DNA from 3 places in the Clostridium swellfunianum genome. Region 2 is predicted to be linked to each of the others. Evidence: predicted binding sites of a transcription regulator. Region 2 holds the regulator's gene; each other region holds the start of a gene.
The links. Region 2 encodes Rex, which represses fermentation and respiration genes when NADH is low (regulators of the CRP and FNR family bind a similar motif). Its sites were predicted from a motif close to ATTGTTAANNNNTTAACAAT; they were not measured.
Positions count from the first base shown of each region.

Region 1: the regulator Rex is predicted to act here: its motif matches at 2,766-2,785, upstream of hypB (hydrogenase nickel incorporation protein HypB).
Region 3: the regulator Rex is predicted to act here: its motif matches at 5,302-5,321, upstream of NBE98_RS14425 (acyl-CoA dehydrogenase).

Region 1 covers NZ_JAMOFV010000006.1:1,191,343-1,201,304, reverse strand. Annotated here, with positions in the region: gene hypD (trans-4-hydroxy-L-proline dehydratase) at 1-28, shown strand, start outside; gene proC (pyrroline-5-carboxylate reductase) at 43-849, shown strand; gene NBE98_RS05495 (sulfite exporter TauE/SafE family protein) at 887-1,777, shown strand; gene NBE98_RS05490 (FadR/GntR family transcriptional regulator) at 1,892-2,596, opposite strand; gene hypB (hydrogenase nickel incorporation protein HypB) at 2,923-3,594, shown strand; gene NBE98_RS05480 (FAD-dependent oxidoreductase) at 3,623-6,301, shown strand; gene NBE98_RS05475 (hydrogenase maturation nickel metallochaperone HypA/HybF) at 6,341-6,682, shown strand; gene NBE98_RS05470 (DUF5692 family protein) at 6,715-7,695, shown strand; gene NBE98_RS05465 (PLL family lectin) at 7,778-8,644, opposite strand; gene NBE98_RS05460 (hypothetical protein) at 9,282-9,518, opposite strand; gene NBE98_RS05455 (HAD family hydrolase) at 9,672-9,962, opposite strand, start outside.
Region 2 covers NZ_JAMOFV010000006.1:4,338,928-4,348,889, forward strand. Annotated here, with positions in the region: gene gltA (NADPH-dependent glutamate synthase) at 1-651, opposite strand, end outside; gene NBE98_RS20630 (sulfide/dihydroorotate dehydrogenase-like FAD/NAD-binding protein) at 664-1,542, opposite strand; gene NBE98_RS20635 (iron-containing alcohol dehydrogenase) at 1,822-2,988, opposite strand; gene NBE98_RS20640 (sigma-54-dependent Fis family transcriptional regulator) at 3,211-5,133, opposite strand; gene NBE98_RS20645 (3-hydroxybutyryl-CoA dehydrogenase) at 5,243-6,094, opposite strand; gene NBE98_RS20650 (short-chain-enoyl-CoA hydratase) at 6,119-6,895, opposite strand; gene NBE98_RS20655 (redox-sensing transcriptional repressor Rex) at 7,001-7,648, opposite strand; gene NBE98_RS20660 (ABC-F family ATP-binding cassette domain-containing protein) at 7,921-9,834, shown strand; gene NBE98_RS20665 (metallophosphoesterase) at 9,863-9,962, opposite strand, start outside.
Region 3 covers NZ_JAMOFV010000006.1:3,009,957-3,019,918, reverse strand. Annotated here, with positions in the region: gene NBE98_RS14455 (FadR/GntR family transcriptional regulator) at 1-168, opposite strand, end outside; gene NBE98_RS14450 (serine/threonine-protein kinase) at 333-896, shown strand; gene NBE98_RS14445 (putative quinol monooxygenase) at 919-1,200, opposite strand; gene ybaK (Cys-tRNA(Pro) deacylase) at 1,226-1,702, opposite strand; gene NBE98_RS14435 (electron transfer flavoprotein subunit alpha) at 2,021-3,211, opposite strand; gene NBE98_RS14430 (electron transfer flavoprotein subunit beta/FixA family protein) at 3,227-4,015, opposite strand; gene NBE98_RS14425 (acyl-CoA dehydrogenase) at 4,035-5,174, opposite strand; gene NBE98_RS14420 (alpha/beta hydrolase) at 5,410-6,189, shown strand; gene NBE98_RS14415 (acetylxylan esterase) at 6,370-7,335, opposite strand; gene rocF (arginase) at 8,141-9,067, shown strand; gene NBE98_RS14405 (methyl-accepting chemotaxis protein) at 9,390-9,962, shown strand, end outside.

The DNA.
Region 1 (9,962 bases), 3.1 Mb from region 2:
GCAGTCTTTTGAAGGATGCGGCTGCTAATAGGAGGAGCTAAATTGGATAAAATAATTGGATTTATAGGAAGCGGCAATATGGGGCAGGCCATGATAGGCGGAATTATAAAAGCTGAGTTGGTTTTGCCACAAAATATTATAGTGTCAGATTTAAATGAAGATAGTTTAAAGGCGGTTACTGAAAAATATGGTATTAATATAACGAAGGATAACAAGGAAGTTGCTAAGAAAGCAGATATATTAGTGTTATCGATAAAGCCTAATTTATACCCGATAGTGATTAATGAAATTAAAGATTATATAAAAGAAAATATAATAATAGTTACCATAGCTGCTGGAAAATCCTTAAACAGTACTGAAGAGGCTTTTGGAAAGAAAGTTAAGGTTGTAAGGGTTATGCCTAATACGCCAGCTCTTGTGGGAGAAGGTATGTCTGCTGCATGTCCTAATACTATGGTATCCAAAGAAGAAACTAAAGAAATAATGATGATTCTGGAAAGCTTTGGTGAAGCAGAACTTGTAAGTGAAAGATTAATGGATGTTGTAACGGCAGTTAGCGGCTCTGCACCAGCTTATGTATATATGTTTATCGAAGCTATGGCAGATGCGGCAGTATTAGGAGGGATGCCAAGAAATCAAGCCTATAAATTTGCTTCACAGACTGTACTTGGTTCTGGAAAAATGGTGCTGGAAACTGGCATGCATCCAGGAGCTCTTAAGGATATGGTATGTTCCCCGGGTGGAACAACTATAGAAGCAGTTGCTAAGCTTGAGGAACAAGGATTAAGAACAGCGGTTATATCAGCTATGAAGAGTTGCATTGAAAAATCAAAAGAAATGTCAAAATAGAATTAAAAATAATTTATAAAATAGGGGTGTTTTATTTATGGTTAAGGCTATTTGGATAGCGCTTATAATATTAGCAATAGGGTATGGGGTATTATTTTTTAAGGATTTTATCAAACATAGAAATCAACTTGAAGATTGTTCTTGGACAAAGGTAGGCTTAATAGGGTTTGGAGTTAATTTTTTTGATGTGCTTGGTATTGGAGCTTTTGCACCACAAACTGCTCTACTAAAATTTACAAAGCAAACAGAAGATAGATTAATTCCAGGAACTATGAATGCTGCTAATACAATTGCAGTATTGCTGCAAGCTATAATATTTATAAAAGTTATTGAAGTTGAAGCTGTCACACTTGTATTAATGCTGGCGGCGGCTACAGCAGGAGCTGTAATTGGTGCGGGTATAGTGTCAAAATTGCCAGAAAGAAAAATTCAATTAGTTATGGGAATAGCTTTGCTTGTAACAGCCTCGTTTATGTTTGCTGGTAAAATGGGTTGGATTCAAGGAGGCGGAAATGCTATCGGACTTTCAGGGGTAAAGCTTGTAGCTGCAGTAGTTATAAACTTTATTTTAGGCGCTTTGATGACAGCTGGAATAGGACTATATGCACCATGCATGGCGCTGGTATTTGCACTTGGCATGTCACCTAAGGTTGCTTTTCCAATAATGATGGGTTCTTGTGCATTTTTGATGCCTCCTGCTTCAGCTAAATTTATAAAGGAAAAGGCTTATAATAGGAAGGCAGCTGTAGGAATGGCTATACCTGGAGCTATAGGGACTTTAATTGCTGCACTTGTAGTAAAATCACTTCCTCTTGATATATTAAGATGGGTAGTTATTGCAGTTGTAATTTATACTTCAATAACAATGTTAAAAGCCTCTGCAAAAAATAATGCAGAAGCTAAAGTTTCAAAAGTTGCAGAAATATAATAAATAAACTTAAAACCTCCTTATGTTTGATGAGATTAAAAAAGAAGTCAAACATAAGGAGGTTGTTTTTTTAGTAAGAGCAAGATAGATGATAGAATGCAGTGAATTGCAAAATTAATAGTAAATTTGTGTGCTGCCATCTATTATATCGTTAAGAGAAGTCTTTAACCATTCTAGAGCTTTTTCTTTATCCCTTTGCTCAATAAAGTGATATAAAGTAGCTGCATTTTTGCGCAAGGATTCCAAACCGTGTAATATGCAAAAGCGTTCCCATAATGAAAGGATAGGGATTTTAAAGGATGAAAAAATCATAGGTGTAAGGGTATTTCCGGAAAGGAAAGCTAGCTCGTGATAAAATTTAAAGGCTAATTCGGAAATCTCTCTAGTAGAGTTTGTTTCATCCATTTGTTTTACATAGCCTTTTAAAATTGCAATTTCATCATCTGTAATCTTAGGAATACATGATTCCACAGCCATAGAATCAAATGCAATACGAATTTCTATTATTGAACGAATATCTGATTTTCTTAATATTCCTCCGTTATAATTCATAATTGAAATTAAGGTGTCCATAGTTCCATTTCTACGATAATCAGCTACAAATGTACCTATTCTTGGTTTGATGGTTAAGAAACCTTTTCGCGCTAATTCAGAGATTCCAGAATTAACTACAGCTCTGCTGACCTGCATTGATTTAGCAAGCTCTCTTTCAGGAGGAAGTTTTTCGCCAATCGGAAGTTTTCCAGATAAAATCATAGTTTCTAGTTCACGTATAAATAGGTCTTTCAATGAAGGTGAAGTTAGTTTTGTAAATTCCATGTATGTTCACTCCTTTAAACTGACACTGGTATAGCCACATACCAATAATAATTATATTGTAATATTAGCCAAAAATCAACTATATATAAATAACTTAAAACTTTGATAAGTATTGATAATAGTAGATAATTGCTATAGTTAAAGGAAAACATTGACTTATATAATAAGCTGTGTTAAAGTTTTATCAAGAACGTAATTATGCTGGTATGACCAGAAAATATTAATTTAAAAATACCAATAAAAGTTTTACCTAGATGTAAGTAAAATGAGGATAGAAATTTTTATTTATGTCTGAAAATTCTTGATATTAGTGATAGGGGGAAAGCATGAACAATTTTAGAATTCTTGAGATTAAGCAAAGTGTTTTTGAGGACAATGATAACCAGGCAAATGTGCTCAGAGAGAGGCTAAAAGAAGATAAGACATTTTTGTTGAATTTAATGTCATCTCCTGGTTCAGGAAAAACCACAACTCTTACAAAAACAATTAATACCCTAAAGAATGAAATGCGTATAGGGGTTATGGAAGCAGATATTGATTCTGATGTTGATGCTCATACTATTTCAAAAACTGGTGTTAAAGTTATTCAATTACATACAGGTGGAATGTGTCATCTTGATGCAGATATGACTAAACAAGGCTTGGAAGCACTAGGGACTGAAGATATCGATTTTGCTATTTTGGAAAATGTGGGTAATTTAGTATGCCCAGCAGAATTTGATACTGGAGCATCAAAAAATGCCATGGTTTTAAGTGTACCTGAGGGAGACGATAAGCCACTTAAATATCCTCTAATGTTTTCAATTGTTGATGTTTTATTAATTAACAAAATTGATGTTTTAGAACACTTTGATTTCGATTTGGAAGTCTGTAAAGAGCGAGTTAAAAAGTTAAATCCAAATGTTGAAATTATTCCTATATCTGCAAGAACAGGAGAAGGTATAGATAAATTTGCAGATTGGATTCGAGAAGAAGTGAGAAAATGGAATCAAGTTTAATATTTATATAAAATTGGGGGATAAAGGCATGGTAAAGGAAAAGGTATTAGATCTTGCTAATCATATCAGCAGAAAAAAACGTGGGTCGAAAAATGAGATAAAGGCTACTGATCCAGAATACATGATTTTAGAACCAGTTGTCACGGAGGAAATGGCAGAAGTTGCACTTTGCATGGAAATCCGCAAAAAAGCTACCGCCGAAAAACTTGCCCCATTATGCGGTAAATCTGTAGAAGCAACTGAAAAACTTTTGTGGGAATTGGCGGTTGCTGGGGTATGCTTTGTAAATAAAATTGATGGTGTTGATAATTATTGGTTTGATACTTGGGTTCCTGGCATAATGGAGATGATGGTTAACAATGTAGAAAACGTTAACAAATATCCACAAATTGCAGAAGCCTTTGAAGCTTATGGAAGAGTAAGAGGACCAAAGACTACAGGAGCTTTCCCAGTAGGTGTAGGGCTAATGCGTGTTATTCCAATAGAACAAGCTATTGATGGTGAAACAAGAAGGGCTTCCTATGAAGAAGTTTCTAAATACCTTAACGAAAATGATATTTTTACAGTTTCCGATTGCTCTTGCCGTACAGCAAGAAAAGTAATGGGGGAAGGCTGCGGCCATTTGGCAGAAGATATGTGTATTCAAATGGGTCATGCTGCTGAGTATTATATTCGTACAGGAAGAGGACGTCAGATTACAAGGAAAGAAGCTTTTGAAATAATTAAAAGAGCAGAAGAAAATGGTTTAATGCACCAGATACCAAACCTTGATGGCTCAGGAAAAACCCATGCAATTTGCAACTGCTGCGGATGTTCATGTCTTTCTTTAAGAACTGCTAGCATGTTTAAAAATGTTGATATGGTACGTTCAAATTACGTATCTCATGTAGACAAGGATAAATGTGTTGCCTGTGGAGAGTGTGTTGCAAACTGCCCTGTTAATGCTCTTCAACTAGGTCAGAAATTATGTTCAATAAAACCGATTGCAGCTAAGAAGATTGAAACTCCACGCGATACAGAGTGGGGACCTGAGAAGTGGAATCCAGATTATAGAATTAATAGAAAAAATGTTGTTGAAACTGGAACCAGCCCTTGTAAGACAGAATGTCCTGCTCACATTGCCATTCAAGGTTATATAAAATTAGCTTCTCAAGGAAGATATAAAGAAGCCCTTGAACTAATTAAGCAGGATAATCCTCTTCCTGCAGTATGCGGACGTATCTGTCCAAGAAAGTGTGAATCAGTTTGCACAAGAGGAGATATAGATGATCCAATTGCTATAGATGAAATTAAAAAGTTTATAGCAGAGCAGGATTTAAATACAGAAAATCGCTATGTACCTAAAAAGAGACACGAGTATGGCAAAAAAATTGCTATAGTAGGCTCTGGGCCAGCAGGTCTTTCCTGTGCCTTTTTCTTAGCTATAGATGGCTATAAGGTAACGGTATTTGAAAAGCAAAAGGTGCTTGGGGGTATGCTGACACTCGGTATCCCATCCTTTAGATTAGAAAAAAATGTAGTTAACGCAGAAATTGATATATTAAAAGAGTTGGGTGTTGAATTTAAGACAGGCATTGAAGTTGGGAAGGACGTAAGCCTAAAGGATCTAAGGGCTGAAGGTTATGAAGCATTTTATCTTGCAATTGGAGCTCAAGCAGGAAGAAAAATAGGAGTTGGAGGCGAAGACTCTGAAGGTGTATTTGCAGGAGTAGATTTCCTGCGCAGAGTTAATTTAGGAGAAGATGTGAAGCTTAAAGGTAATGTAGTTGTCATTGGCGGTGGTAATGTTGCTATAGACGTTGCTAGAACAGCAGCAAGAGTAGGAGGGGAAAGTGTTAGTATCTTCTGCCTTGAAAGTCGTGAGGAAATGCCAGCACTTGATGAAGAAATTGAGGAAACCTTAGCAGAAGGAATTGCAATTAATAATTCCTGGGGACCAAAAAGAATTATTACAGAGGGTGGACGAGTTACAGGAATAGAAATTAAAAAGTGCATTTCTGTATTTGATGAAAATAAAAGGTTTAATCCTAGCTATGATGAGAATGAAACGATTGTTGTAAAGGCAGATACTATACTTCTTTCAGTTGGCCAGTCAATTTACTGGGGAAACCTTTTGGAAGGAAGTAATATAGAATTAAATCCTAATAATACGATTAAAGGAGATTCTTTTACTTACCAAACAGGAGAAAAGGATATTTTTGCCGGCGGCGATGCTTTTACTGGCCCAAGATTTGCAATCGATGCTATTGCAGCAGGCAAGGAAGGTGCAATTTCTATACATCGTTATGTCCAGCCAGGACAAAGCTTAATAATAGGCCGTGACAGGAAGGAGTATCATTCCTTAGATAAACAAAATATTGAATTCGAAGGATATGATAATCTTCCAAGACAAAAAGCATGTCATGAGGATGGAATGAAGGCAAAAGAAACCTTTAAGGATTTACGGGGTACCTTTACTGAAGAGCAAATTAAGAAAGAAACTGAGCGTTGTTTAAGCTGTGGTGCAACAGTTGTAGATGAATACTTATGTGTAGGCTGCGGAGCCTGTACGACAAAATGTAAATTTGATGCGATTTCACTTGTAAGAAAGTATGATGGTGAAGGCGTTGCTTTTGAAAATTTAAAACCAGTAGTTGTTAAACAGGTGCTTAAACGCAAGGGGAGAATTACAATTAAAAAAGTTAAAAATATTTTTAAAATAAGTTAGAGATATTAGAATTTATGATCTATAAAGAGGGGAGTTTGTATGCACGAAATAGGAGTTCTGTTTGAAGTTATTAAGAGTGTAGAAAAACTTGCAAAAGAAAATAACGTAAAGAAAATTGAAACCTTAGTTTTGCAAATTGGAGAACTCTCTTCAATGATTCCTAAATATATGAAAAGTCTTTATCCAGCAACAATTGAAGGGACTATATTGGAAAATTCGAAACTTGAAATAGAAATATTGCCTGCTAATGCTTTATGTAAGGAGTGCAATAAGGTATTTAATTTGGTTTCAAATAAGGGGATATGTCCAAAGTGCGAAGCAAGAAATTGGGAGATGCTAAGCGGTAAAGAGTTTTATATAAAGGAAATTGTTTGCTATTAATAAAAAATAATAATGATAATTGGGGGATAAAAATGTTTAGTTTTAATTTTGAAGCAGGAGCTTCTGCACTTTCCGTGTGGCTTGTTTGGATTGCGGTATTTATAATTTTATTTTTACTTAATGAAGTATCAAGGCGTTCTAAAGTTTGCGGCTTTGTATGCTTTGTAATATTGCCTGTAGTGCTTTCGGTTTTATGGTTTACTGTATTAAAGGATACAACTTATACAGATTGGTTTCATTTAGCGAAGGTTTATTCTGCCACAGCAGGATGTATTGGATTCTGGTTTATAAGGCATTTGAAAGGCAAAAACAAGAAGACGGGAAAGGAATGGAGATTAGCTGACAATAAGATTGCGCTTTGCTTCCCACCTTTAATCTTAGCAATCAACATTCTTGAAGCTGTAGCACGTGATATCCAAGTTGGAGCTCAATATGCTGGGGGAGGTATTCTAGCAGATGGCTCTATGTATGTACTTGGCGGTCCATGGAATTATATGAATGCTATTGCGGGCATCTTAAATATTATAACAATTACAGGCTGGGCAGGCATTTGTATTCGTAAAAAAACAGATAAAGATGGAAGCCAAGATATGTTGTGGCCTGACATGTTGTGGTTCTGGATTATAGCATATGATTTATGGAATTTTGCCTATACTTATAATTGTCTGCCAGGTCATTCTTGGTATTGTGGTTTTGCATTATTGCTTGCACCTACTGTATGTGCATTTACTGTAGGAAAAGGCGCATGGCTTCAACATCGTGCACACACTTTGGCATTATGGTGTATGTTCGCACAGACGTTTCCAGCATTTATCGACAAAGGTAAGTTTGCTGTTTCATCAACTTATAATGAAACTCCATTGTTTATCTTTAGCTTATTAGCTCTTGTTGCCAATGTTTTAGTTACTATCTATATGATTAATAAAACTGTAAAAACAAAACGTAATCCGTATAAAGGAGAACTTTATATTGATTTAAATAAATATAAAGAAGTAAGACAAATATCTGTATAGTTGAATAAGAAAAAGGATATCAAAAAATGATATCCTTTTTTAAAGCTTATAAGATTATTGGAAATATTGTTTTGTTATAGCATTAATCTCTCCAAATGTGCCACATAGCATTATTTCTGCCTCTAGCAAATACATCTGTTCTATTTGGCCCCCAAGATACTGCCGCAGGGTCAGAGGTGATATTTCCGCCAAGATTGTTCCAGTTGCTCCAACGAGAACCGTTCCAAGACATTGTCATTAACTGATTATTTTGTCCTCTAGCAAATACCTCTAGCCTATTTGTTGCTCTAGAGGAAACAGCAGGCGCAGAAGTTAAGTTGCCGCCAAGGTCTTCCCATCTGCTCCAGCGAGCACCATCCCACCATAAATGGAATAATCTATTTCTTTGACCACGAGCGAATACATCGATTCTATTTGGTCCCCATGAAACAGCAGCAGGAGAAGAGGTTAGGTTTCCGCCAAGATTTTCCCAATCACTCCAACGAGAACCGTTCCACCATTTATGATAAAGAGCATTATCAGTACCTCTTACAAAAGTGTCTATACGATTTGGTGCCCAAGAAGCAGCGGCAGGAGCGGAGGTTAATACACCACCCAGGTCTTCCCAATCACTCCAACGAGAACCATCCCACCATTTATGCCACATTGAATTATTAGTACCGCGACCAAATACATCGATTCTATTTGGTCCCCATGAAACTGCACCAGGAGCAGAAGTTAGGGTGCCGCCAAGGTTTTCCCAATCACTCCAACGAGAGCCATTCCACCACTTATGGTACAGAGCATTATCACTGCCTGCAACAAAGGTATCAAGTCTGTTAGGTGCCCATGAGGAAACAGCAGGAGCAGAGTTTAAAACTCCACCAAGATCTTCCCATTGACTCCATCTATCACCTGGTGATGGGCCAGGTCCAGGTGGAGTGCTTATATTTCTTAAAGTGAATTCAATTACTTCTCTAAAAATTCGGTTAGATACATTGGCAGGCACTCCTGAAGCACGAAGAGTAGCAAATATCCAAATATTGCTTCTCCTAAAGCTATCAAATATAGCATTTGTTCTTTGATTTATGTTGCCAGTGTATCTTGAAGCATTATCTATTGTATAGGCAATAGCAATTCTAAAGTAAGTATTAACTATGGCTGGTCTTACTCCGTATCTTTGAAGCTCTCTGCTAAGTTCAGGTCTCTGGCGATTAAGCTGTAATAGTATTCTGTTCACCTCTTGCTGAGGAGCTCTATAAGGCGAGTCGAATTCGTAAAAGTCGTCAGAATCATCGTAATCATCGTAATCCTCAAAGTCATCAAAGTTTCTCATTTGGTCGTTCATAAAGGGACATGCAGATGCCTGCATACAATAAGGACAATAGAAAAATGGGGTGTTATACATTTTAAACCTCCTTGTTTCTCTTAGTATGTAATAGAATACCATTACTTTTAGTTTATGATTAGGTTTCAAAAGTGTTACAGAACTTGGGGAATATTAATAAGTTTTACTCAATGTTATTAAAATAAAATGGATGTTAAACAATCTCATCAAGCTTTTTAAAAGCATTAAAGATTGTTTAACATCCATTTTGATATATGCTTTAGAGGTCATCCTCCATAGCTTCACTTTCTTCTTTTGGAAGGTCTAGAAGAGGAATATTATTTGTTTTTGGGGATGAATTATCATATATAAGCTTATTTAGTTTTCTTTTTAATTCAGCGTTCTGATTCATAAGAAGCATAATGCGTTTACGCTGTGAGACAATTTGATTTGTTAAGTATACATATACAAAGAAACATAGACCTATTAGAAGTATAAACACTAGAAAAGTAAACAAAGCAATCCCTCCTTTAACTGTGGAGCATTCTATAATTTAGAAAGTTTGTTTAAGCATTTAATTTTTATATAAGCTTAAACTTATTATTTTATAATAGTATATTCACAATAAAACTAAGGTTTACAAAAAAAATAATCCTGCAATATTGCAGGATTAGCAAGCTTCTATAAGCTCTTTATATTCATAAATAAAATAGTCGGCAGTTTTAATTATATCTTCCTTTTGATGTTCTGAATATATATCGTATATAGCAGCTACTGTCATACCGGCAGCTTTTGCTCCTAGCACAGCAGGATATATATCCTCAAAAACTATACAATTGTCAGGAGATACATTCATTTTTTTAGCGGAAAGCAGATATATATCAGGATGATTTTTTCCCTTATCTACTTCAATTGTAGTGGTTATGGAATCAAAGTATTCAAACACTCCATTGTTTTTCAA
Region 2 (9,962 bases):
TGTAACTGTTCTTCCTACAATTACGTTTGTTTCTATTTTAACACCGAGCTTCTTAACGTTGTCTATTTCATGCTTAACAACTGTATCTTTTGGAAGTCTGAATTCTGGTATTCCATAAACCAAAACTCCACCTGGCTCATGAAGAGCTTCAAATATAGTTACGTCATAACCAAGCTTAGCTAAGTCTCCAGCACAAGTTAGCCCTGCAGGACCGCTGCCTATAACTGCAACCTTCTTTCCTTTGCTCTCTTCTCTTTGAGATAAATCTATATTATTCTCTCTTGACCAGTCTGCTATAAAGCGTTCAAGCTTGCCAATAGCTACAGGCTCACCCTTTATTCCAAGTATGCACTTTCCTTCACATTGAGATTCTTGTGGGCAAACTCTACCGCATACTGCTGGAAGAGAACTTTGTTTTGCTATTATTTTAGCAGCCTCTTCAAACTCACCATTTTTAACATGCATTATAAATTCTGGTATCCCAATAGTAACTGGGCATTGTGTAACACACATTGGCTTTTTGCAGTTTAAGCATCTTGAAGCTTCCTGCATCGCCTCTTCATCTGTGTAACCTAGACACACTTCTTCAAAGTTTGTTGCTCTAACCTTTGGATCTTGTTCTGATATTGGAGTTCTCTTCATTCTATCCATTTGTAAATCCCCCTAGTTATCGCAGCAGCCACAGCCGCCTTCATGATGATGTTCTTCTCTAAACTTAGCCTGTGCTTCTTCGCTCTTGTACATTGTCTGTCTTCTCATAGCTTCATCAAAGTCTACAAGATGACCATCAAATTCAGGACCATCTACGCAAGCAAACTTAGTTTCTCCACCTACAGTAACTCTGCAAGCGCCACACATTCCTGTACCATCTACCATTATAGGATTTAAGCTTACTATAGTATGAATTCCAAGCTCTTTAGTAAGCCTTGCAACAAATTTCATCATTATCATTGGTCCTATAGCAACCACTAAATCGTAATGCTTTCCTTCTTCTTGAACAAGCTTCTTTAAAAGATCTGTAACAAGTCCCTTAAAGCCATAGGAGCCATCATCTGTAGCAACATATAAATCTCCAGCTACAGATTTCATTTCATCTTCTAATATAAGCATATCCTTAGTTTTACTTCCTACTATAACATCAGCTTTTATGCCTCTTTCGTGAAGCCACTTAACCTGAGGATATACTGGAGCTGTTCCAACTCCCCCTGCTATAAATATCATCTTTTTATTCTTTAATTCTTCCAAATCTTCATGTACCATTTCAGATGGCTGTCCAAGAGGTCCTACAAAATCTGCAAAGCTGTCTCCTGCTTCAAACAAAGCCATTTCCTTTGTAGACGTTCCCATTGCTTGAAACACTATAGTTACTGTTCCCTTGTCTGCATCATAATCACAAATTGTAAGAGGTATTCTTTCACCTTTTTCGTGCATTTTAACTATTAAAAATTGACCTGGCTTGGCCGATTTAGCTACTCTAGGAGCTTCAACGTCCATTAAATAAATATTTGGCGCCAATATTCTTTTTTCTACAATCTTATACATTTAAAGCCCTCCCGTTTCCTTTTAAGCACATAAGAATAATTAGTTCTTATGACACCGTATTTATTATTCTCTACATAAAAATTATTAGTTTTTATTCATCAAAGTATTCATTTATACTTTCTTCCCTAACCAAACTTATTATAACATATTATTAAAATATTTCATTATTAAAAGAGAAATTTGTAAAAAAATTTGAACTATTGTAGCAAGTATCTTTTTTGCTCCTTCATGAAAAGACTCCCCTGCAGAAAAACCGCAAGAGAGCCCACTAATTTACTATTAGAATGTCACTTTTTCTCCAGTAAAGGTGCAAGTGTAAAGCTTCTTCATCTCTTCTACTGTAATTGCTCTTGGGTTTGAACCAGTACACGCATCTAATACTGCATTTGCTGATATTCTATCAACATTTGCATAGAAATCTTCTTCAGTTATTCCATACTCTCTTAATGTTTGAGGAACTCCCATAGCCTTATTCATTTCCTTAATCATATTTGTTAAGGAATCTATTAACTCATCTTCAGTAGTTCCACCAAGTCCAAGATTCTTAGCTATTTGAGCGTATCTAGCTCCGCAAGCCTTTTTATTAAAATCTATAACATATGGAAGATAAATAGCATTAGCACAGCCATGAGGAACATGGAATACAGCTCCTGTCTTATGAGCCATACTATGGGTTATTCCAAGCAATGCATTTGAAAATGCCATTCCAGCTAAGCATTGTGCATTATGCATTTCTTCTCTTGCTTTTTTATCTCCTTCAAAGGATCTTAACAGGTTTTCTTTAACCATTGCAATAGCTTGCATTGCAAGCGGGTCTGAAAAGACTGATCTTAAACCTGCAACATAGGCCTCAATTGCATGAGTTAATGCATCCATACCTGTGTGAGCTGTTAAAGTTGCTGGCATTGTTTCAGCAAGTGATGGATCCACAATAGCTATGTCAGGAGTTAAGTTGAAGTCTGCCAAAGGATATTTAATTTGCATTTTATAATCAGTTATTACTGAGAAAGCTGTAACTTCTGTAGCAGTTCCGCTTGTTGATGGTATAGCTGCAAATCTAGCCTTTTGTCTTAACTCCGGAATACCAAAAGGTATAACAGCTTGCTCAAAAGTAAATTCTGGATACTCATAGAAAATCCACATTGCTTTAGCCGCATCTATTGGTGAGCCTCCGCCTATTGAAATAATCCAATCTGGTTCAAACTCCCTCATGAAAGCTGCGCCCTTCATAACTGTTTCTACTGATGGGTCTGGTTCAACACCTTCAATTAGTTCAACCTCCATGCCCGCTTCTTCTAAATAGGATACTGTTTGCTGTAAAAATCCAAACTTTCTCATGGAACTTCCACCAGTAACTACTACTGCCTTCTTGCCTTTTAAGGTTTTTAAAACTTCCAAGGATCCTTCTCCAAAGTAAATATCTCTAGGTAATGTAAATCTGTTCATTAATAGTTCCTCCCTTTATATCTATAATTGTTACTTTTTTAACCAACACAATATTATATTAAGCAATTTCCGTGCCAGCTTTGTCATAAAATTAACATTATGGCATTCCAAGCCTTTCATTGCAATTTATCTTGTAAAAAAAATAAAACTGTCCTAAAAATGAGCATTTACAAAATATTTTGTTGCTCACTTTTAGGACAGTTGTCATATTTTTTAACAATCCTATATATTATACTTTTTCATTTTTAAATACAAAGTATTCCTGCTTATACCTAAGGTTTTTGCTACGTGTGAAATATTCCCTCTAAATTTATTCATACAAGCCAGGATTGCCTTTCTTTCAAGTTCTTCTAAAGAATATATATAGCTTTCCTCTTTTTCGTCTATGCAGCCAGCTATAAACTCTAAAGCTTGCTCCTCTTGTTTCATAGTATTTACAAATCTGCTGCTTATACCTGAAGATAACTTTCCACCTAGATTAACAATATTCTCAATAACATTTTCCAGTTCTCTTATATTTCCCTGCCAATCATAATCTAAAAACTTCTCATATAATTGTGCATCTATCTCTGGTATTTCCCGTTTCAGCTTACTGGCCTTAAGCTTTAAGAAATTTTCAACTAAAAATACTATATCTTCTTTTCTATCTCTCAATGGAGGAAGTTCAATAGGAATAACGCTAAGCCTATAAAATAAATCCTGCCTAAAGGTTCCTTTTTCAATTTCCTTTTTTAAATCTTTATTAGTGGCAGCAATTATTCTAACATCAACTGGTATGCATTTTGTTCCACCAACTCTTGTAACAGTTCCCTCCTGAAGCACTCTTAATAGATTTACCTGCATATCAAGAGGCATCTCTCCAATTTCATCTAGAAATAAGGTTCCTCCATTAGCTAATTCAAACTTTCCAGGATGCCCGCCTTTTCTAGCCCCTGTAAATGCTCCATCATCATATCCAAACAATTCGCTTTCAATAAGATTCTTAGGAATTGCGCCACAGTTTATAGCTACAAAACCATAATCACGCCTAATACTTTCATTGTGTATAGCCTGAGCAAGTACTTCCTTTCCTGTGCCACTTTCACCCTGGATTAATACAGTTGAAGGGCTGTTTGCTATTTGCCTTGCATACTCAATTACCTTTTTAATTTGTCTGCTTTCACCGATAATATTTTCAAAGGTGTACCTAGCTCTCATACCCGTATATTTATTAACTAAATTTATAACATTTTGAATTTCCTTAAGAGTTACTACAGTTCCAATTGACTCCTTATCTACAGAATTAATGGGATAAAAATTCACATTATATCGTTCTTTTTTAGTTCCATTGGTCAAAGAAATCTCTTCATCCTGTATACTTTTTTTACTTTCAAAGGCTCTAACTATTTCCTTAAATTCTGCGAAAGTTTCTGTAATATTTTTCCCAATTGCTTGTTCTTCAGTAATTCCGAACATATCGCAGGCATTCTTATTAATAAGCCTAATACTCCCTTTATTGTCTACAGCAAAAATTCCTGTTGATATTGATCCCATAATAGTATTTAAATAACTATAGGCTTCAGTAAGTCTTGACTGAATCAAATCACTTTTCATCTGATTTTCTATTGATTTTACTGCAGCTGCTACAAGCCCTAGGGTATGTGGATGAACAAGCTTACTGCTTCCTGTTAAATTCAAAGTACCCACAATTTCACCCTTTTCATTATGAATAGGTGCTGCAGAACATGTCCATCTATGGTAGGCTGTTATAAAATGTTCCGTTGCAGAAATCTGAATAGGCGAATCTTCCTTTATAGCTGTACCCATGGCATTTGTGCCAATACTTCTTTCATCCATGTAAGCACCAACTACCATATTCAATTCTCTAGCTGCTTTAACAACCTCTCCATCTCCAACTAGATTTAAAATACAGCCTTCCTTGTCCGTAAGAATTATAAAAAATCCAGAGCCTTCTAGAAAGTTATATAACAAATTCATAAAAGGTTCTGCAACTCTTAACAAGTCCTTATTATTATTTATATTATCTGAAACCTCACTGCCTTTTAGTATCTTTTTAGGTAGAGTTCTTTCCTTTTCAACTCCATACTCAACACATCGTTCATGAGATTTTTTAATTATTTCTTCGTGCCTATTCTTTGAGTACATAACTTTCCATCCCCAGTTTAAAATTCTTATTCTTATAATATGAATTATATAGTTTTATTCCATATAAGAAAAGAAAAAGCTGCAAATTTTGCAGCCTTTTCTTTATGAATTACTGTTTGTTATATGTAAAGAAGCCTCTTCCTGATTTTCTCCCTAAATAGCCAGCTCTCACATATTTTCTAAGCAGTGTATGAGGTCTGTATTTAGAATCACCTGTTTCCTTATAGAGCACTTCCATTATTGATAAAACTACATCGTTACCAATAAGGTCTGAAAGTGAAAGTGGTCCCATTGGATGATTTGCTCCAAGCATCATAGCTTTATCAATATCTGATGCCTCAGCAACACCTTCAGATAATACACCAATAGCTTCGTTTATCATAGGAATAAGAATTCTGTTTACTACAAAACCAGGAGCTTCTTGAACTTCCACTGGATCTTTTCCTATTAAAACAGATATATCTTTAATAGTTTTAACAGTTTCCTCAGAGGTTGCAATTCCTCTAATAACCTCCACAAGCTTCATTACTGGTGCTGGATTAAAAAAATGCATTCCTATAAATCTGTCTGGTCTTAATATAGCTGAAGCTATTTCAGTTATTGATAAAGAGGAAGTGTTTGTTGCAAAAATAGCTTCACTCTTGCATATATTATCTAGTTCTTTGAAAACATTCTTTTTAATTTCCATATTTTCAATAGCAGCTTCAATTATCAAATCACAATCTGAAGCAAGTGCCAAGCTTGTGGTTCCTGAAATTCTTACAAGCATTTCCTCTGAAGCTTCCATTGTAAGCTTGCCCTTTTGTACAAGCTTTGATAGATTCTTTTGTATTCCCATTAAGCCCCTGTCCACAAATTCATCTTTTATATCTCTGAGCACTACTTCAAATCCATTTGCAGCAAAAGTTTGAGCGATGCCCGCTCCCATTGTGCCTGCCCCTAAAATAAATATTTTTTTCATAGCAATCCCCCCATATTCTCTTATCTATTTATTAATAAAGTTCTTGTGCCTTCTTTCAATAAATGCTGTCATGCCTTCCTTTTGATCTTGAGTTGAGAAACATTGCGAGAATATATCCGCTTCATACATAACTGCAGTATCTATATCCATTTGCATCCCCCTATTAACAGCAGCCTTACACAGCTTAACTGCTATTGGAGCATTTTCGGCTATTCCGTTAGCCAGAGTTTTAGCCGTTTCCATAAGCTTGTCAGGTTCAACAACTTTATTAACGAGGCCAATCCTATATGCTTCAGCAGCATCTATCATCTTGCCTGTATATAATAGTTCTTTTGCTGCTCCTATTCCCACAATCCTTGCTAGCCTTTGAGTTCCCCCAAAACCTGGGGTTATACCAAGCCCTACCTCTGGTTGTCCAAATTTAGCTTTTGAAGAAGCTATTCTAATATCACAGGCTAGTGCAAATTCACAGCCCCCTCCCAAAGCAAATCCATTTATAGCCGCTATTACAGGTTTCTCTAAGTTTTCAATTTCTCTAAAAATCCTATTCCCAAGTGCACTGAAATTCCTGCCTTCAAACACCGAAAACTCCTTCATTTCTGTTATATCAGCTCCTGCTACAAAAGCTTTTTCGCCTGCTCCTGTTACTATTACAACAAAAACATTGTCATCCTTCTTTAGGTCTTGTAAAACCTCTTCTAATTGAAAAAGCACTTGTGTGTTAAGAGCATTCAATGCCTTAGTCCTGTTTATAGTTATAGTGGCCAAATGATTTTCTTTTTGCAAAATTATATCATTCACAATAACTCCCCCATAAAAAAAATAGAAACTGAAGTTTAATCTTCAATTTCTATTATAAGTCCACAAAATGCTTATTTCAATATTTTTCCTGACAACGCTTACATATTATCTCTTTTCTTCATCTCTATCTTTCAACAGATATGCTAGAGTAAGCAAGCTCTCGCTAAGATGAACATTTTCTACTACAACATATTCAGGAACAATCAAGTCAGTAGGCGCAAAATTCCATATTGCTCTTATACCATTTTCTACTAGTAAGGAAGCAACCTTTTGGGCACTATTGTTTGGAACACATACTATTCCAATATCGATATGATGCTCTTCTAAAAATTTAGGAAGCACATCTATATCTTGAATTTCAATATCTCTAATTCTAAGCCCCATAAGTTTAGGATTGGCATCAAAAATACCATCCAAAGTAAATCCTAATCTTTCAAATCTTGTGTAATTAGCGATCGCCTGACCAATGTTACCTGCCCCAATTATTATAGTTTTATAATCCTTAGTAAGTCCTAAAATTGAACTTATTTCATTGTATAAGTCTTTAACATTGTATCCATAGCCCTGCTGACCAAAATCCCCAAAACAATTCAAATCTTGTCTAATTTGTGATGCAGTAAATCCGATTCTTTCACTCAATTCCTTTGAGGAAATTCTATCTACATCATTTTTTAGAAGTTCAGCTAAGTATCTGTGATATTTAGGCAGTCTTTTTATAACAGCCATGGATATGTTGCTTTTTTTCTTGTCCATAACACACCTCGTCTCTTTAATATACTTCTATGATAAACCTACCATTAATTTTATTTTCTAATTTATAGTATTACTTAAATTTTTAGTACTGTCAATATTTTAACACATTAATTCCTATATTGTAAATTTATTCAATGCGATTTTTTATATATAAATACGCTATTTAATATTATTGTCATAATACTTCCAATTTAATCTTACTATGAAAATAACTTTTTTATTTTACAAAATCTATTTACATAGTACAATATACTATGGGAGAGTGAATAAAAGTGATTATTTTAAGCTGTAAGGACATCCATAAAAGTTATGGGATTGATGTAATTTTGGATAAAGTAACATTTAATATAAATGAGGGTGAAAAGGTTGGGCTTATTGGAGCTAATGGAGCTGGCAAAACTACTCTTTTTAAAATTTTAACTGGTCAGCTAGATCAGGACTCAGGTGAGCTTTTTATTGATAAAAACAAAAAAATCGGCTATCTGTCTCAGCATCTTTCTTTAGAAAGCACAAGTACAATATACGAAGAGCTTTTAACTGTGTTTAGCGAGCTTTTGAATATGGAAAATAGAATGAAAGAACTTGAGGTTAAACTAAATGAGCCTTACGATAGCTCAAAGCAAGACTACCACGATAAGATAATTAATGAGTATACTAGCCTTTCAGAGCTATATGATCACAGAGGTGGTTATACCTATAAAGGTGAAATAAGCAGAGTATTAAAGGGATTAGGTTTTACAGAGGAAGATTTTAATAAAAATATAAATATTTTAAGCGGCGGTCAAAAGACAAGAGTTTCTCTTTGCAAGCTTCTTTTAACAATGCCTGAAATACTTCTTCTAGACGAACCTACCAATCATCTTGATTTAGATGCTATTGAATGGCTGGAAGACTATTTAAAGAGCTATAAGGGAACTATCATTATAATATCCCACGATAGATTTTTCCTTGACTCAATAACAAACAAGACCGTTGAAATGATTAACGGACATGTTAACAGCTATAACGGAAACTATACAACCTTTGTAGATCTTAAGAAAAAAAATTATGAAGTACAACTTAAGGCATATAACCTACAGCAGGCAGAAATAAAAAGACAAGAGGAAATAATTGAAAGATACCGATCCTTTAATAGAGAAAAAAGTATTAAAGCTGCAGAAAGCAGAGAAAAAGCTCTTGAAAAAATAGACAGAATAGAAGCCCCTGATAAGGAAGCTAAAGCCTCAAAGATTAAGTTTGAAACTCAGATTAAGTCTGGCAATGATGTGCTTCATGCAGAAGATGTAAGCAAAAGCTATGGAGATAAAAAACTGTTTGATAGTTTAAATTTAGATATTAAAAGAGGAGAAAAGACTGCTCTTATAGGCGAAAATGGAAGAGGTAAAACCACTCTGTTTAAAATCATAATGGATAAGGTAGAAAAAGATACCGGAATAAAAGTGCTTGGTAAAAATGTGTTCATAGGCTACTACGATCAAGAGCAATCTGATCTTCATTTAGAAAAGACTGTGCTTGATGAAGTCTGGGATGAATTTCCTAATATGACTACAACACAGCTTAGAAATGCTTTAGCCGCGTTTTTATTCACAGGCGATGATGTATTTAAGCACATATCCACATTAAGCGGCGGTGAAAAGTGCAGAATAAATCTTTTAAAGCTCATGCTTTCTAAGTCAAATTTTCTTCTTCTTGACGAGCCTACTAATCACCTCGACATAAATTCGCGCGAAGCTCTGGAAGATTCCCTATTAAGTTATGATGGAACTTTGCTTGTTATATCTCACGACAGATACTTTTTAAATAAGGTTATAGATAAGATTTACGAACTTAAAGAAAACGGAGTAAAAGAATATCTTGGCAACTACAGCTACTATGTTGAAAAGAAGAAAAATCCTCAAAGATATGAAGAGGAGCTTGCTAATGTAGGAAAAACAAAAACTCAAATTCAAGAAGAGAAAAAGAAAAAACGGGAAGCTGAAAAACAAGAAAAAGAAAAGCAGCTTAGAGTTAAAAACCTAGAAACTTCTATAAGCGACAATGAAAAGAAGCTTTTAGACCTTCAAAATCAGCTTTGTCTTGAGGAGGTTTATTCTAATCCTCAAAAGAGTGAGGAAGTGAATAAGGAAATCTCTCTAGTAGAAAGCTTATTGGAAAAACTATATAGCCAGTGGGAAGAATTAATATAAAAGGCTGCATTTTTGCAGCCTTAAATTTTTACTCTATAAATTTTAAATTTATCTCTACAAGTTCAGAGCCGTTTCCTATTCTTATAGGCGGCCCCCAAGTTCCTATACCTGAGGATACAACCACATTT
Region 3 (9,962 bases), 1.3 Mb from region 2:
AAGAGCAACCATTTTTTCAATTGCTTCCCTAACAGACATCCTGCTTACACCAAGTTCCTTCGCCAGCTGAGGCTCAGACATAATTTTGCTGCCAGAATTCCATTCTCCGCTTAATATTCTCTTTTCTATCTTATTAAATACTATATCGCTTATTTTCTTGGCTTGCATTTTTTGCTCCTATTAGTTCTATAAATTTATACAATGTATTATAGCATTATTAAATAAAAAATAAAATTACTGTCTTAAGTACAAAGTCAATCTTATAACTGTAGCAAATCTAATTCTAAATCATAAAATATAATTAATAGCTGTTTATTTTGTGAGGTGGGTCAATGAAGAAAATGCCGAAATATAGATTTCAATACTTAGGCTATGATATTACAAAGCTAAAGCTGATTGGAGAGGGGCACGAAGGAAAAGTTTATATGCTGCCTGAGGATAAGGTATTAAAGGTTTTTCACAATCCTGATTCCTGCAAAAGGCAGCTTGAGGTTCTTCTAGCGGCTAAGAACAGCAGGTTTTTTCCTACTGTTTTTGATTTTGATTCCTATTCTATAGTTATGAGTTTTGTATATGGCAGCCGTTTATCCTTTTATTTAAAACAACATAATATTAATAAGAGCTTATCCATTGAGCTTGTAAAACTTGTTGAAGAATTTAAGAAGCTTGGCTTTGCAAAATTGGATGCTCGTCTTGGCCATATATTCCTGCAGCCTGATGATACTATTAAGGTTATCGATCCTAGAGGTACTTATGATAAAATAACACCATACCCTCGCTCCATGCTAAAAGGTCTTCAAAAGCATGGGGACTTAAGAGCCTTTTTCGATTACATTAAGCGTGATTACCCAGAATACTATAACAGCTGGAGAAAGATGATGTCTAAGAATTCTTAAAAAGGAAGCTCAATGGCTTCCTTTAAATTATTTCATATAAATTAACTTCTGAACTTTCTCTCAGTTCAGCAAACTTCGGCACAATTGTAGCAAAGTGAACACTGCTGTTGTGAAGTGCGATTGCCTCTTTATCCTTCCACTCCTCTATAAAGGTCAGCACATTTTTGTTGTTGATATCTTGATACAGATTGTAGGATATGCAACCCGCTTCCTTTTGGCTTTCCTCAACAAGCTTTTTTGCCAACACTTTATACTCTTCCAGCCTCTCGTCTTTTACTACACTTTTTGCAATAATAATAATCATTTTATATTCCCCTCTCTTTATTTAATTACATAGTTATATTATCTATTTCACAATTAACAACTTTAACCAAATCCATTGGAGTAACTTCAATTTGATGCCCTATCTTTCCGGCACTTACAATTATAGCATCTAAACTCTCACAAGCCTTATCTAATACGGTTTTATAATTCTTTTTCATTCCTATAGGTGAACAGCCTCCGCGAATATAGCCTGTAACCTTGTTTATATCACTAACCTTAATCATCTCTACTGATTTTTCACCTACAGCTTTTGCTGCTGTCTTTAAATCCAGTTCTTTAGCTACAGGAATAATAAAGACATAATATTCTCTGCTTGCACCTTTGGCCACAAGGGTTTTATAAACTTTCTCTACTGGCTTTCCTATCTTTCCTGCCACTGAAACTCCATCTATCAAATCATCATTGGAATCATAGGAATATGTATTATAGGAAACGCCTACCTTATCAAGAATTCTCATGGCATTTGTCTTTAAACTACTCATAGTTCTACCTCCATGTAAATTGTTGCCTAGAATCGTTATAAAATACAGTGTAGCATAACAAAGTAATAAAAACATTAAAAGAGGAAGAATCCAGCATGACTCTTCCTTTTTTAACCTACTCAACTTTTATTACAGCAGCTTTACCCACTAACACGAATTCTTTGCGTCATTGCTCTGCAAATAATACGTTATGATTAAGTACTTTCTTTACTATATACTTATCCATAGTTTTCCTCCTGAGTAAACTTACTTGCTACGCTCATTTTTTCTAAATATGTATTTTTTATTACTGAGTCGAAAAAAGCTACAATAATTTTATTATTTCCCCTTTCTAATTTCCTCAATCATTTCTGGAATTACCTTATAAAGATCTCCAACTATTCCGTAATCTGCTATCTTAAAAATTGGAGCATCTGGATTCTTATTTATAGCTATAATACAGTCGCTTCCCTGCATGCCTGCAAGATGCTGAATAGCTCCTGAAATACCGCAAGCAATATAAATCCTCGGTCTTACTGTTTTTCCAGTCTGACCAACTTGATGATCAGTAGTTATCCATCCCTCATCTACAGCAGCACGCGAAGAACCAACTACTCCACCAACAGCCTTTGCAAGCTCTTCCAGCAGCTTAAATCCCTCCTTATTTCCTACTCCTCTTCCTCCTGAAACTATAACCTCTGCTTCTACTAGTTCTACTGCCTGCTTTACTGTTTTAACCTTTTCCAAGACTTTTACCCTTATTTCTTCTGCATTTATATCTGCATTAATTACTTCGATAGATCCTTTTCTTTTAGGAGCATATTCTCCTTTTTTCATAACACCAGGCCTAACTGTAGCCATTTGAGGTCTATGCTTTTCAGTTATTATCGTAGCCATGAGGTTTCCTCCAAAGGCTGGTCTTGTTTGCAGAAGCAGTCTTCTTTCCACATCTATTTCAAGCTTTGTGCAATCCGCTGTAAGACCTGTTTTAATTCTTGCTGATAGCCTTGGTCCTAAATCCCTGCCTATATTTGTAGCTCCTATTAGTACTACTTCAGGTTTTCTTTCTTCTATAAGTTCTGCAATAACCTTTGTATAGGGTTCTGTAGTATAGTCCTTCAGTTCAGTATGTTCCACATTAATAACATTATTCGCGCCATAATTAATTAGTTCCTGAGCTAACAAAGTAACATTATAACCTATAAGCACAGCTGTAAGTTCAACACCTAATGTGTCTGCAAGCTTCCTTCCCTCTCCTAAAAGCTCTAGAACTGTGCTCATTATTTCTCCATCTCTTTGTTCAGCAAATACCCATACCCCTTTATAGGCTGAAAGATCAACTTCACTGTTTGTCTTTTCTCTATCAACAATTATAGCCTTAAATTTGCAGGAAGGCTCACAAACACCGCAAACTGTGCAATTATCTTTTATAGCAGCCTTCTTATCTATCACTTCAATAGCATCAAAAGGACATGCCTTTATACACAATTTACAACCTATACATTTATCTTTTAAAACTTTCACACTCATTTTTCTCTTCCCCCACTAAAGAACATATTTTTCTCTTAGCTTGCTTACTAACTCTTCAATAGTTTCTCTGTCAGCATTTTCATATATAATCCCCTTGCCCTTTTGTGAAGGAGTAAAGCTCTTCCACACATTTGTAGGAGAACCCTTTAATCCAATATTAACAACATCTATATCTATATCTTTAACAGACCAATATTCAACTGTCTTTTCGTTATAAGCCTCAAATATCTTTTTCACCCTCATGTATCTTGGTTTATTTAACTCTTTTACTGCGGTCAGAAGGCATGGAGTCTTAAGTGCTAAGATTTCATAACCATCCTCTAGAGCTCTTGTAACTAATAAGTTATCTTTCTCTATTTCAACTCTTTGCACATAGGTAGCCTGAGCAAGTCCAAGATGTTCAGCCAGCTGTGGCCCAACCTGTGCTGTATCGCCATCTATAGCTTGTCTTCCACATAATATTATATCAAAGTTTCCGAGTTTCTTAATTGCAGCTGCAAGGGTTCTTGAGGTAGCAAGAGTATCAGCACCCGCAAATGTTTTGTCAGACAGAAGTATTGCTCTGTCTGCTCCCATAGCTAAAGCCTCTATAAGTGCAACTTCAGCCTGAGGTGGCCCCATAGTCACAACGATTACATTTACATCATCATATTTATCCTTTATACTCAAGGCTTGCTCTAAAGCATTTTTATCATCCGGATTTATTATGCTTGGAACTCCCTCTCTAATAAGAGTCCCTGTTTTTTGATCTATCTTAACCTCGTTAGTATCTGGCACTTGCTTAATACATACTATAATCTTCATATAAATCACCCACCCATCATTATTTAAACAAGTTTGCGGCAATAACCATCTTTTGAACCTGTGAAGTTCCTTCATAAATCTCTGTAATTTTTGCGTCTCTCATCATTCTCTCTACTGGATAATCTTTTGTATAGCCATAACCTCCGTGAAGCTGAATAGCCATCGTAGTCACTTCCATAGCAGCCTCGGAAGCATAAAGTTTTGCCATGGCAGCCTCCTTTGAAAACGGGAGTTTATTTTGCTTTCTAAAGGCAGCATTATAAACCATCCACCTAGCAGCCTGAACCTTTACTTCCATATCTGCAGCCATCCACTGGAGCCCCTGGAAACTTGAAAGTGCATTCCCAAATTGTTTTCTTTCCTTCATATATTTGATACTCTCATCAAGTGCCCCCTGAGCAATTCCAAGTGCCTGAGCGGCAACACCTATTCTTCCCCCATCTAGAGTCTGCATTGCAATACCAAAGCCCTTTCCTTCCTGCCCTAAAAGATTTTCTTTTGGGACTCTGCAGTTTTCAAATATTAATTCTGTAGTGCTTGAGGCACGAATTCCTAATTTATTTTCTTTCTTCCCAATTTTAAAGCCAGGAAAATGCTTTTCTATAATAAAGGCTGAAATACCTCTTGTTCCCTTTGATTTATCAGTCATAGCAAAAACTATATAAATATCAGACTGCCCACCATTAGTTATAAAAACCTTGCTTCCGTTTAAAATGTAACAATCTTCTTTCAGTATCGCTATTGTCTGTTGAGATGAAGCATCCGTACCAGCATTAGGTTCAGTAAGCGCAAATGCTCCCAGCCACTCTCCCGAGGCGAGCTTTGGAAGATATTTTTTCTTTTGTTCTTCAGTGCCAAACTGATAAATTGGACTCATTCCTAGTGAAGTATGTGCTGAAAGTATTATTCCAGTAGATGCACACACTCTTGACAGCTCCTCAATTGTTAAAACATATGACAGGTAGTCCCCATTTGCTCCACCATATCCCTTTGGGAATGGTATTCCCATCATGTCACACTTTGCCATCTTCTCTACTGTTTCCCTTGGAAACCTTCCACTTTCATCAATCTCTGCCGCCAAAGGCTTCACTTCATTTTCAGCGAATTCTCTAGCAAGCTTCTTAACCATTTCTTGTTCCTTTGTCAGGTTGAAATTCATTAATAATCCCCCCAGTAATATAACAATTAAATTTTTATCTAGATTCCATATTCTGCATAGTCCTATTATACAGCTTTTGACCTCATATTCATCATTCTTAGAAAAAATATGCGAGTTGTACAATTATTATGTTAATTTTTTAACTATTTAACAAAAGCTTTACTTAAAAAGCTCTTGCAAAGTTTTATATATTGTATAAGAATTATATTAATTACAAAAATATGGAGGGATTAAATTGGCATTAATACATTGCGACTTTTTCTCAGAAGTCCTAGGAATATCAACTTCAATTTGTGTTATACTTCCGCAGGAAACGCGCTCTCAAATAGGTATGAGGGGCTCAGAGAAAAAAGAAAAATATCCAACTCTTTATCTGCTTCACGGTCTTTCTGATGATCACACCATTTGGCAAAGGAGAACTTCAATTGAAAGATATGTTTCTGACATAGGACTTGCAGTTGTAATGCCTAACGCAGGAAGAAGCTTTTACACAGACATGAAGCATGGCTATAAATACTTTACTTTTATAAGTGAGGAACTACCTGAGATAACTAAACAATTCTTTCCCCTTTCTGACAAAAGAGAAGATACCTTTGCAGCAGGGCTTTCAATGGGTGGTTATGGTGCCTTTAAACTTGCTTTAAGCTGTCCTGACAAATATGCTGCTGCAGCAAGTCTTTCTGGAGTAGTAGATATAGCAAGCAGAGTAAAGCGCGCTCAGCTTCAAGATACAGCAGAACTTGAAAGTATCTTCGGAAACTTAAATGCCGTAGAAAACAGCGAGAATGATCTGTTTTATCTTTCTAAAAAAGTACTAGCTTCAGATGTTCCTAAGCCAAAGCTTTATCAGTGTTGCGGCACAGAGGATTTTCTCTATGAAGATAACATAAACTTTAAAGGTTACATAGAAAAAACTAATTTTGATTATACCTATGAGGAAGGGCCAGGCATACATAATTGGAATTATTGGGATACTCAGATTCAGAAAGTTTTAAAGTGGCTTCCGATTAAGTAATAACCAAATTAATGAATTAATTTAAGATTTAAAATATTTTAAGACAGTATTGATATAGAGGGAAAGATGTATTGCAGGAGTCATTAGACTAAGACTTAATGATTTTAGCTTTCTCGCAAAGCAAACAACTTTCCAAAAGCCTCTTTCATTCTATATATCAACACTGTCTTAAAATATAACTTACTTAAACCTTGTCTTTAAAAAAGCAATTTTCTCTTCCTCTTGCTGGTTAAATCCACCGTGCCCAAACTCAGGATATACTCTTATCTCTTTATTTGTATTCATGTGATTGTAAGCGGCAAAAACAGTTGATGGCGGGCAAGTTACATCCTCTAGACCAACACTTGCAAGTACATCAGCTTTTATTTTTGTTCCTAAATTCATGCAGTCAAAATAACTCAAAGTCCTATATACCTGTTCTTCTGTTTTATGGAGGCTGTCATGAATTTTAAAATAATGATATATTTCTTTGTAAGGACTATCTAGATAAAGCTGTACAGATCTTTTAAAGTGACATAGGTATGGCACATCTGTTAGCACTATTTTCACCTTATCAGAAAGTGCTCCTGCAGCTATTGATAAAGCACCCCCCTGGCTGCTGCCGTGAACAGCAATTTTTTCCTCATCAATTTCTTCTCTGTTTGCAATAAAATCAACAGCTCTTACGCAATCCATATAAACGTATCTATAATAGTAATTATAGGGATTTAATATTCCATTAGTCATCCAGCCAGCTGCACCTCCATTATCATAGTGGTTGTGATCAGGGCTTTTCACGTTTTGTCCTCTAACATCAACAATGAGCACTCCATAACCCATAATAGAATACTTTAAAACGTCGCTTATCACATAGCTGTTCCAATTGTAGCCGTGAAAAAATACCACCGCTGGAACTTTATTTTCTTTGTCTGCATTCTTCGGGAGAACATATCTTGCATAAATTTTTGAGTTCTTAAAGCCATCGAAGTATACATCATATACATTTACTTGGCTAATTGGATAATTTCTCGGAACGACCTCTGCATTTATAGGCTGAGCTTTCGATTCCTTTAGTGTCGCCTCCCAAAACTCATTAAAGTCATTCTCTTTTGTAAGAGCAGGCTTGTATGCTTTTAGTTCCTCCAAAGGCATATCAAACAAATTCATAATATCACCTCATCATTAAATTATTCCCTTCTATTTTACACATTTATGCCGGTCGTTTACAATCTATAATTTTCTTTACAAAAACTTCAAGGCAGCGTTATCGATCCTATCCTGACGACCATAAGGGTTTGAAATGAATTTATGGGGAAGCTATCACCAAGAAGATTTATTAGAATGATGAACAATCCGAACTTGCCAATTGAGCATATGTATTTGCCTATTAGTTTAGTTGAAATAGCCTCTGTTATAGAAGTTAATAACCAGACTAAATGAAGCAGCCAATGTTAGTATATATGTAATTTTAATGTCCTAACAGATAAACATTTGTTTGGCATTTTTATTTTTATCAGTATAGTTTTTTTATTAAAAGCTTTTAAAAACCAGTTATAAAAAATTTATGTTTATGCAAAAATACTGTAAATTTATTAGTTTTACTATGGAAACCCTTAAGTCTGTTAACTTGTTTATATTTTCATCTCCATTATTACTTAAATCACAAAATGTAGTTATCTTTTGCGTATTGCATATTTATAAACACCTCTGTTTCTTTCAGTATTTTTCGCTAAAATTTCTTATAGACAACCCCCTGCATATGCTGTACAATAAATCTCGTTTATATGTTCTAAACCCCCATGCAACCGAGGGCTAAAAACATTTTGTATTTTATAAACATAAACAAATTTCAGCATTATTTAACTACAAAAGGCAGAGAGATTAATCATCAACCTGTGCTGGAGTAAAATACAAAAGGCATGAAGCATAACATGCTTCATGTACTGAATTAAAATTCAGAGGGGGAATATACATGGCAGTGCATTTAGTAGGTATGCCTATATTTTACGGATCAGATAGATTCGGAGCAAATTTTGGTCCAGACAAATTTAGAGAGATGGACATTTTATCAGCCCTAAAGGAGCTTGGTTATGACGTAAAGGATCTTGGAGACATCGAGGTTGCAGATGTATCAGAACAAGATAAGTACAAGTATCATGAAAAGATGAAGTATTACGATGCTATCATTGATGCTAATACCAGGCTTGCATTTAAAGTATATAGTTCCATAGCAAGAGGACACTTTCCTGTTACTCTAGGGGGAGACCACAGCCTTGGTATGGGAAGTATCGCAGGAGTAAGCAAACATGTTAAAAACCTTGGCGTTATTTGGATAGATGCTCACGGCGATATAAATACAGAGGAAACTACTTTTACAGGCAATGTACATGGAATGCCATTGGCAGCATCTATGGGTTTTGGTCCTGACAAGCTAGTTAATCTTTTTGAACATAGAGTAAAGGTTAAGGATGAAAATGTAGTTCTTATCGCAGCTAGAGATTTAGATGACGGCGAATTAGAACTAATTAGAAATTCTAACATCAAAGTCTTTACTATGGATATGGTAAAGGACCTTGGACTTGAAAGAGTTATTGAAGAGAGTATGGAGTATCTAAAGGAAAGAGTAGACGCTATTCACGTTAGCTTTGATATAGATTCTGTAGACTCAATTTATGTTCCCGGTACTGGAACTCCTGTTGGAGATGGACTGACTGCAGACCAGGCTAGACGACTTCTTCAAGCTTTTGCAGCTTCTGGAATGATGTCTTCACTTGACTTTGTTGAGTTAAATCCTGTGCTTGATAGGAACGATATTACAGCAGATATATGTAAGGAGCTTTTAGTAGGTTTCTTTGAAAGCTTAAATATTTCTGTTAAGGATCAATTAATGCTTGGATAATTTGCGGATGCCTCGATTAAGAGGCATCCTTTTGTATTTATATTATAAAATTTCGTATTTACTCAATTGCCTATTATAAGTTCTTAGTTTTTACCAACTATATCGCTTCGCACCATGTTCTCACTTTCAAAACTATACACAATACCTGTATTTATAAAAAATTGCAACTTATATGCGATTATTTTGGCGAGATTTTTCTGTAAATCAAAAATCTAACTTCTCTGTCCATCAAAATTCTGTATATTCATAATTAATTATGTAAATTTCATCAAATTTTATGCTACAATATAAGTGTACATACACATTAAAGGGGGCTAAAATTATGTTAAAATTACTTAAAAATCTAAAAATCTCTACCACCATACTTTTTATGAGTATCCTTTCGATTGTGTTTATGAGCATAATTGGGGCATTTGCTTTTATAAACCTTGGAACTATAAATAGTAACTTAACAAATATGTATAAAAACAATTTACAACCTATAGCAAAAATAGGGCAAATAAGAGGTGATTTCCTTAATATGAGGCTTGAAACTTTAACTGCGTTATCAGTTTACTCTTCAAGCCTTGACAGCAATATTACAAAATACATTTCTAGGACAGACTCTAGTATAAAAGGCTACCAAAGCGACACCTTAGACAACTATGAAACTAAAACCTTTGCTCAATTCACAGATTACTACAAGCAGTATCTTAATCATTGGAATCAAATCAAGGAGAAACTTGTAAAAGGTCAACCAGCTGATGAAACTGACCGTTCAACTTTGAATTCTATCGGTTCATTAGCAGAAGAAAAGCTTGCAATGATTAGAGATTATAATGAGAAACAGGCAGAAACAGTTAATATCTCAAGTAACTCTCTCTACACTAATACCTTTAAAGTTATGATATACATA